One region of the Citrobacter sp. ANG330 genome, then DNA from elsewhere that is predicted to be linked to it. Evidence: riboswitches for the same ligand, from Rfam matches in the RefSeq annotation. Region 1 holds a riboswitch; the other holds the start of a gene.

Region 1 (4,190 bases):
ATCAGGCAACAAAACAGAATCAGCTTGCGCCGATCTCCCTGGCTGTCCGAGCGTGTTGCCAGCGCAAGACTCACCCCAATCCCGGCGATGGCGTTAACGGTGTAAAACAATCCCACCCAGAACGGCTGCGCCCCGACCTCACGACTGAGAAACAGGCTCAACGTCGGCGCCTGTAGCGCCCCCGCCACCCCCATCATAAAAGCGACGAGCATAAACGCCGCGTACACACCGTTGAGACGTCGTCCCATCGTCATTAACCAGAGCATATTTTTCCTTTATCAGCGCAGCCAAAACGAAAAAAGCCAGCAGATAATACCTGCTGGCGCGGTGATTAACACCAATACTCAGTCACACATGATGTCTGCCATTCCGGGGTCAGGCTGTCACCTCCCACTGCATCAGTTCTTCCAGTATCTTTAAGCGCTGCGGCGCGCTCAGGCAAGCCAACCAGGACAACCCTTCTGTCGCGGCAAAGTACTTCTGATAAAACTGGCGCATAGATGACCCCTTCATAGTGCTTCATCGGAATGTATTATTGGCCTAATATAGGGATAATAAAATTGCTGAGTTTTTCGCAGGAGTTCCCCTTTTATGTCCTCTGGTCGTCTGCAACAACAGTTCATCCGCTTGTGGCAATGCTGCGACGGCAAAGCACAGGACACCACGCTGAACGAACTGGCGGATCTGCTGAGCTGCTCGCGTCGCCATATGCGCACATTGCTCAACACCATGCAGGAACGCGGCTGGCTGACGTGGGAGGCTGAGGTCGGGCGCGGAAAACGTTCACGCTTAACCTTCCTGTATACCGGACTGGCACTCCAGCAGCAGCGTGCGGAAGACCTGCTGGAACAGGACAGGATCGATCAATTAGTACAACTGGTTGGCGACAAAGCCGCCGTACGGCAGATGCTGGTTTCCCATCTGGGCCGCAGTTTCCGCCAGGGGCGCCATATCCTGCGCGTGCTCTACTACCGCCCGCTGCAAAACCTGCTGCCAGGTACAGCGCTGCGACGTTCAGAAACCCATATTGCCCGCCAGATTTTCAGCGCCCTGATCCGCGTAAAAGAGGAAAATGGGGAACTGGAAGCGGACATTGCCCACCACTGGCAGCAAATATCGCCCCTGCACTGGCGCTTTTTTCTGCGTCCGGGGATCCATTTTCACCACGGTCGTGAACTGGAGATGGACGATGTGGTGTCGTCATTAAGGCGCATTAATACGTTACCGCTCTACTCGCACATCAGCGAGATCGTCTCGCCAACGCCCTGGACGCTGGACATCCATCTTTCGCAGCCCGATCGCTGGCTACCGTGGCTGCTGGGCCAGGTTCCGGCAATGATCCTCCCGCGTGAGTGGGAAACCCTGAACAATTTCGCCAGCCATCCGATTGGTACTGGCCCGTACGCAGTGATACGCAATACGCGTAATCAGCTAAAAATTCATGCCTTTGATGACTTCTTCGGTTTTCGCGCCCTGATTGACGAGGTGAATGTATGGGTGTTGCCAGATATCGGCGACGAGCCGAACGGCGGCCTGACGCTGAAAGGCCCTACTGAAGATGAAAAGGCCATCGAGAGCCGACTTGAAGAGGGGTGTTATTACCTGCTGTTCGATGCCCGTACCCATCGCGGCGCCAGTCAGGAAGTCAGAGAGTGGGTCAGTCGTGTGCTCTCGCCCAGCAACCTGCTTTACTATGCCGATGAACAGTATCAGCGCCACTGGTTCCCGGCCTATGGTTTGCTGCCCCGTTGGCATCATGCGCGACCGGGACATGGCGAAAAACCCGCCGGGCTGGAGACGCTCACACTGACCTATTATCACGAACACATCGAACATCAGGTGATTGCGCAGATCATGAGCCAGCTTCTGGCGCAACATCAGGTGAAGCTGAATATTCAGGAGATCGACTACGATCAATGGCATTCCGGGGAAATTGAGAGCGACATCTGGCTTAACAGCGCCAACTTCACCCTGCCGCTCGACTTCTCGTTGTTCGCGCATCTGTGTGAAGTCCCGCTGTTACAGCACTGCATTCCGCTGGACTGGGAAGCCGACGCCGCACGCTGGCGCACCGGCGAGATGAATCTCGCCGTCTGGTGCCAACAACTGCTCGCCAGCAAAGCGATTGTGCCACTGATCCATCATTGGCTGATTATCCAGGGCCAGCGCAGTATGCGCGGCTTGCGCATGAACACCCTCGGCTGGTTCGACTTTAAATCCGCGTGGTTCGCGCCGCCGGATCCATGATTGCCGCAACGCGGCAAAATCACTACACTAACGCCGTTCTCAACGGGGTGCTAATTAAACATACACAAAATCATGCAAGCTGCATCAAGGCGGCAAACGAGTGAATCTCCGGGAGCATAGAACACTATGTGACTGGGGTGAGCGAACGCAGCCAACACAGAGGCGGTTTGAATGATGAAGTGTATGGGCTGAGATAATACCCGTCGAACCTGATCCGGATAACGCCGGCGAAGGGATTTGAGGCTACCGCTCAAAATCCTTTGCCACCCATTTTTTGAGGTGCAAAGTGTTAAAAAAATGTCTTCCCCTTATTCTTCTGTGTGCAGCGCCCGCCTTCGCCAAACCTGTACTTACTGTCTATACCTACGATTCGTTCGCCGCAGACTGGGGCCCTGGCCCGGCGGTGAAAAAAGCCTTTGAAGCCGACTGCAACTGCGAGCTGAAGCTGGTGGCGCTGGAAGATGGCGTGTCGTTACTTAATCGCCTGCGAATGGAAGGGAAAAACAGCAAAGCCGACGTGGTGCTGGGGCTGGATAACAACCTGCTGGAAGCGGCGACGCAAACCCAGCTGTTTGCAAAAAGTGGCGTCGCCAGCGAAGCGGTCAATGTACCGGGCGGCTGGAAAAATGACACCTTTGTCCCGTTTGATTACGGCTACTTTGCATTTGTGTATGACAAAAACAAACTCAAAAATCCGCCGAAAAGCCTGAAGGAACTGGTCGAGAGCGATCAGAAATGGCGGGTGATTTATCAGGATCCGCGCACCAGTACGCCAGGCCTTGGGCTGATGCTGTGGATGCAGAAAGTGTATGGTGACAAAACGCCACAGGCGTGGCAGAAGCTGGCGGCCAAAACCGTCACGGTCACCAAAGGCTGGAGCGAAGCCTATGGCCTGTTCCTGAAAGGTGAAAGCGATCTGGTGTTGAGCTACACCACCTCACCGGCGTATCACATCATCGAAGAGAAAAAGGATAATTTCGCCGCCGCCAACTTTAGCGAAGGTCATTATCTGCAGGTAGAAGTCGCCGCGCGTACCGCGGCCAGTAAGCAGCCTGAGCTGGCGGAAAAGTTCCTCAAGTTCATGATCTCGCCAGCGTTTCAGAAGGCAATCCCCACCGGCAACTGGATGTATCCGGTGGCGAATGTCACCCTGCCCGCCGGGTTTGAACAACTGGCTAAGCCCGCAACCACCCTGGAGTTCACTCCAGCGGAAGTGGCGGCACAACGCCAGGCATGGATTAGCGAATGGCAACGCGCCGTCAGCCGCTAATTGCCGGCTGGCTAATTCCAGGCCTTTGTGCCGCCACGCTGATGGTGGCGGTAGCGCTGGCCGCCTTTCTGGCCTTGTGGTTCAACGCGCCGCAGGCGGCATGGTCCTCGCTGTGGCGGGACAGCTACCTGTGGCATGTGGTGCGTTTTTCCTTCTGGCAGGCCTTTTTGTCGGCAGTGCTTTCGGTGGTTCCGGCCATCTTCCTTGCGCGGGCGCTGTACCGACGCCGCTTTCCGGGGCGGCTGGCTTTGCTGCGCCTGTGCGCCATGACGCTGATCCTCCCGGTGCTGGTTGCGGTATTTGGTATTCTCAGCGTCTACGGACGCCAGGGCTGGCTGGCCTCGCTCTGGCACATGCTTGGGCTGGAGTGGACCTTCTCGCCTTACGGCTTGCAGGGCATCCTGCTGGCTCACATCTTTTTTAATCTGCCAATGGCAAGCCGCCTGCTGTTGCAGTCGCTGGAAAATATCCCCGGCGAGCAGCGCCAGCTTGCGGCACAGCTCGGTATCCGCGGCTGGCAGTTCTTTCGCTTTGTCGAGTGGCCGTGGCTGCGTCGCCAAATCCCGCCTGTCGCCGCGCTGATTTTTATGCTCTGTTTTGCCAGCTTCGCGACCGTACTGTCGCTGGGCGGCGGGCCGCAGGCGACGACCATTGAGCTGGCGATTTATCAGGC
Region 2 (4,190 bases), on a different contig from region 1:
TCCACCTCTTCATCGCGTTTATCTTTGATGCGTAGCTGAAGCGTTCGCACACCCGCATCCAGCAGACGTTCAATCCACGTCACGCTGTCGACAACCGGATAGAGCCCTAAACGGAAGGGGACCGTTGGAAAATCAGGATGAACCATCAGGCTTCCTCCTTTTTCAGGTAAATTTCGCCGCCTCTGGCGCGGAAGGTTTCTGACATATCCGCCATTCCCACTTCGATGGTCTGCGCGGCGGCGTAGTCGCGCACCTCCTGGCTTATTTTCATCGAGCAGAATTTGGGGCCGCACATGGAGCAGAAGTGCGCGACTTTACCGGATTCCTGCGGTAGGGTTTCGTCGTGGTAAGCGCGGGCGGTAAACGGATCGAGCGCCAGGTTAAACTGGTCTTCCCAGCGAAATTCGAAACGCGCTTTCGACATCGCGTTATCGCGGATCTGCGCGCCAGGATGCCCCTTCGCCAGATCGGCGGCGTGCGCGGCTATTTTGTAGGTTATCAGCCCTTGTTTCACATCCTCTTTGTTCGGCAGACCGAGGTGCTCTTTTGGCGTGACGTAACAGAGCATTGCGCAGCCAAACCAGCCGATCATCGCCGCGCCAATCCCCGAAGTGAAGTGATCGTAGCCCGGCGCGATGTCGGTCGTTAGCGGGCCTAAGGTATAAAATGGCGCTTCATGGCAATGCTCCAGCTCTTCACTCATGTTGCGACGGATCATCTGCATCGGCACATGGCCCGGACCTTCAATCATCACCTGCACATCGTATTCCCAGGCGATTTGGGTTAACTCTCCCAGCGTACGCAGTTCTGAGAATTGCGCCTCGTCGTTGGCGTCCTGAATGGAGCCTGGGCGCAGACCATCGCCAAGCGACAGCGAAACATCATAGGCGGCGCAGATTTCGCAAATCTCGCGGAAGTGCTCGTAGAGGAAGTTCTCCTTGTGATGAGAGAGGCACCATTTCGCCATGATCGAACCGCCGCGTGAGACGATCCCCGTGAGGCGTTTCGCGGTCATCGGCACAAAGCGCAACAGCACGCCGGCATGGATAGTGAAATAGTCCACACCCTGTTCAGCCTGCTCCAGCAGCGTATCGCGGAAGGCTTCCCAGGTCAGATCTTCGGCGATCCCGTTGACCTTCTCCAGTGCCTGATAGATCGGTACGGTACCGATCGGCACCGGACTGTTGCGCAGGATCCACTCGCGGGTTTCGTGAATATAGCGGCCGGTAGAAAGGTCCATCACGGTGTCCGCTCCCCAGCGTGTCGACCAGACCAGTTTTTCCACTTCTTCTTCGATGGAGGAGGTGACCGCAGAGTTACCGATGTTGGCATTCACCTTCACCAGGAAGTTGCGACCAATAATCATTGGTTCGGACTCCGGGTGATTAATGTTCGCGGGGATGATCGCCCGTCCGGCGGCCACTTCGTCACGCACGAATTCTGGCGTGATGTTCTCCGGCAGGCGTGCGCCAAAGCCTTCACCCGGATGCTGCTGGCGTAACACTTCACTGCGGATGCGTTCACGGCCCATGTTTTCACGGATGGCGATAAATTCCATTTCCGGGGTGACTATCCCTTGGCGGGCGTAGTGCAACTGAGTCACGCATTTACCCGCTTTGGCGCGTTTTGGCGTCAGCAGGCCGGTGAAGCGCAGCTCGTCCAGACCGTCGTCGGCCAGACGCGCTTTGGTATAAGCAGAACTGCGGTCAGTTAAGGTTTCGCTGTCGTTACGGGCATCAATCCACGGCTGGCGCAGTTTCGCCAGCCCCTGCTGAACGTTAATCGCCACCTCCGGATCGCCGTACGGACCGGAGGTGTCGTACACCGGAATCGCTTCGTTTTCTTCAAACTGTGGGTTTTCTTTGCTGCCGCCGATGAGCGTCGGGCTAAGCTGGATCTCCCGCATCGGGACGCGAATATCGTGCTGTGAACCAGTGATGTAGATCCGTTTTGAGTTCGGGAAGGCCGTGCCTTCCAGCGTGTCGATAAAGTGTTGTGCTTGCGCGCGCTGTTCGCGGCGGGATGGTTTCGTAGTAGTTGCAGACATAGCTCATTCCAAAAAAGTAAGGAGATGGCTTGTCAGACGACGGATGGAGTAATAGATGTGCGCTGCCCGCTAAGGCTTACGCATAAAGCAGAATTACTCTTGTTCCCTTCGCAGGTTTTAACCTGATCAGGTTCCGCGGATCCCGAATTAACGGTCTCAGCCTACGCTTTCGCGTAAGGCACTCCGACAAGATGTAACCTCTTTCACAGAGGCAATGTGGGTAAATTACGCGTTAAACGCGCAGAACTCAAGCAGGACGTTTGATGGCTGCACTGTCGTGCATCGCGTCAAAGACCAGCATGATCAGCTTATCTTCAAGGGCAAACCGGGCTTCCAGCGCTTCGCCGAGATCGGATAGAACCTGTTGAAATTCCAGACAGTTATCGTGATCTATCGCCGTTTCCAGACTGGAATCATAGTATTCCATGATGCGTTGCGTGTTCGCTTCCAGCAGCGGCCAGATTTTTGTCGCTTTTAAAAGCTGACCGTTGCCTTCCAATTTATGCAGAATACGTTCATAAATACTGAAGTGTCCGGTGGAGAGATAGTCGACCAGGCTCTGACAAAAATCATCAAGCGCTTTTTCATTCAGCCGCATGTACGATTCTTTGCCAGGCTTAATGCCAACCAGATTGTAGTAAGCCACGAGCAGATGCTTACGTATATGTAGCCAGCGATCAACCAGTTTGTTACTTCCTCTGACGCGCTCTGTCAGGTCTTCCAGCTGGTTTAGCATGATTGACTCCGCACTGTAGATTTAAAAACTGCTCACGCAGGAATTGTAAAAATAATGTTATCAACATGCCAGTGAAGCAAGGGTAGCGCAAGAGCTATGGATCGTATTATTGAAAAATTAGATCACGGCTGGTGGATAGTCAGTCATGAACAAAAATTATGGTTGCCTCACGGCGAATTGCCCCATGGCGATGCGGTGAATTTTGATCTTGTCGGCGCGCGCGCGCTGCACATTGGAGAGTGGCAAGGCGAGCCCGTCTGGCTGGTGCAACAGCATCGCCGCCAGGATATGGGCTCGGTGCGTCAGGTGATCGATCAGGATGTGGGGCTGTTTCAACTGGCGGGGCGTGGGGTACAACTGGCGGAATTCTACCGTTCGCATAAATTCTGCGGCTATTGCGGGCACCCCATGCATGCCAGTAAAACCGAGTGGGCGATGCTCTGTACCCACTGCCGCGAACGCTATTATCCGCAAATCGCCCCCTGCATTATCGTCGCCATTCGTCGCGAAGATTCCATCCTGCTTGCCCAACACGTTCGCCATCGCAACGGTGTGCACACCGTGCTCGCCGGATTTGTTGAGGTGGGGGAAACCTTAGAGCAGGCGGTGGCCCGTGAGGTGATGGAAGAGAGCGGTATTAAAGTCAAAAATCTGCGTTACGTGACTTCTCAGCCGTGGCCCTTCCCGATGTCGCTGATGACTGCGTTTATGGCGGAATATGACAGCGGCGACATTGTTATCGACCCGAAGGAGCTACTGGAGGCGAACTGGTATCGCTACGATGATTTACCGCTTCTGCCGCCGCCAGGTACCGTCGCACGGCGTTTGATTGAAGATACCGTGGCAATGTGCCGGGCCGAGTACGAGTAAAGAACGAGTAGTGTTACACTGGCGGCCTGACGCAATAAGGAACTGCAAAAATGACCGAACTGAAGAACGATCGTTATCTGCGTGCGCTGCTGCGCCAGCCCGTTGATGTCACCCCGGTATGGATGATGCGCCAGGCGGGCCGCTATTTACCGGAGTATAAAGCCACTCGCGCGCAGGCGGGCGATTTTATGTCGCTGTGCAAAAATGCCGAGCTGGCTTGCGAAGTCACGCTCCAGCCGCTGCGCCGTTTCCCGCTTGATGCGGCGATCCTCTTCTCGGATATTCTGACCATTCCGGATGCGATGGGGCTGGGGCTCTGGTTTGAAGCCGGAGAAGGCCCGCGCTTTACCGCACCGGTCGCCTGCAAAGCCGATGTCGACAAACTGCCGGTTCCCGACCCGGAAGATGAACTGGGCTACGTGATGAACGCGGTACGCACGATTCGTCGCGAGCTGAAAGGCGATGTGCCGCTGATTGGTTTTTCCGGTAGTCCATGGACGCTGGCGACCTACATGGTGGAAGGCGGCAGTAGCAAAG

The links. Region 1 has a riboswitch for thiamine pyrophosphate ahead of thiB (thiamine ABC transporter substrate binding subunit). Riboswitches for the same ligand answer to the same signal wherever they lie in the genome.
Region 2: linked by a shared signal. The riboswitch ahead of thiC (phosphomethylpyrimidine synthase ThiC) and the one ahead of thiB (thiamine ABC transporter substrate binding subunit) in region 1 are both predicted to bind thiamine pyrophosphate.

The regions. Positions count from the first base shown of each region.
Region 1 is NZ_JASJUI010000005.1:143,916-148,105, forward strand. It holds gene QNN88_RS13420 (sugar efflux transporter) at 1-266, opposite strand, end outside; gene sgrT (glucose uptake inhibitor SgrT) at 376-498, opposite strand; gene sgrR (HTH-type transcriptional regulator SgrR) at 592-2,247, shown strand; TPP riboswitch at 2,281-2,501, shown strand; gene thiB (thiamine ABC transporter substrate binding subunit) at 2,534-3,517, shown strand; gene thiP (thiamine/thiamine pyrophosphate ABC transporter permease ThiP) at 3,493-4,190, shown strand, end outside.
Region 2 is NZ_JASJUI010000016.1:9,764-13,953, reverse strand. It holds gene thiE (thiamine phosphate synthase) at 1-146, opposite strand, end outside; gene thiC (phosphomethylpyrimidine synthase ThiC) at 146-2,047, opposite strand; TPP riboswitch at 2,134-2,243, opposite strand; gene rsd (sigma D regulator) at 2,295-2,783, opposite strand; gene nudC (NAD(+) diphosphatase) at 2,880-3,653, shown strand; gene hemE (uroporphyrinogen decarboxylase) at 3,704-4,190, shown strand, end outside.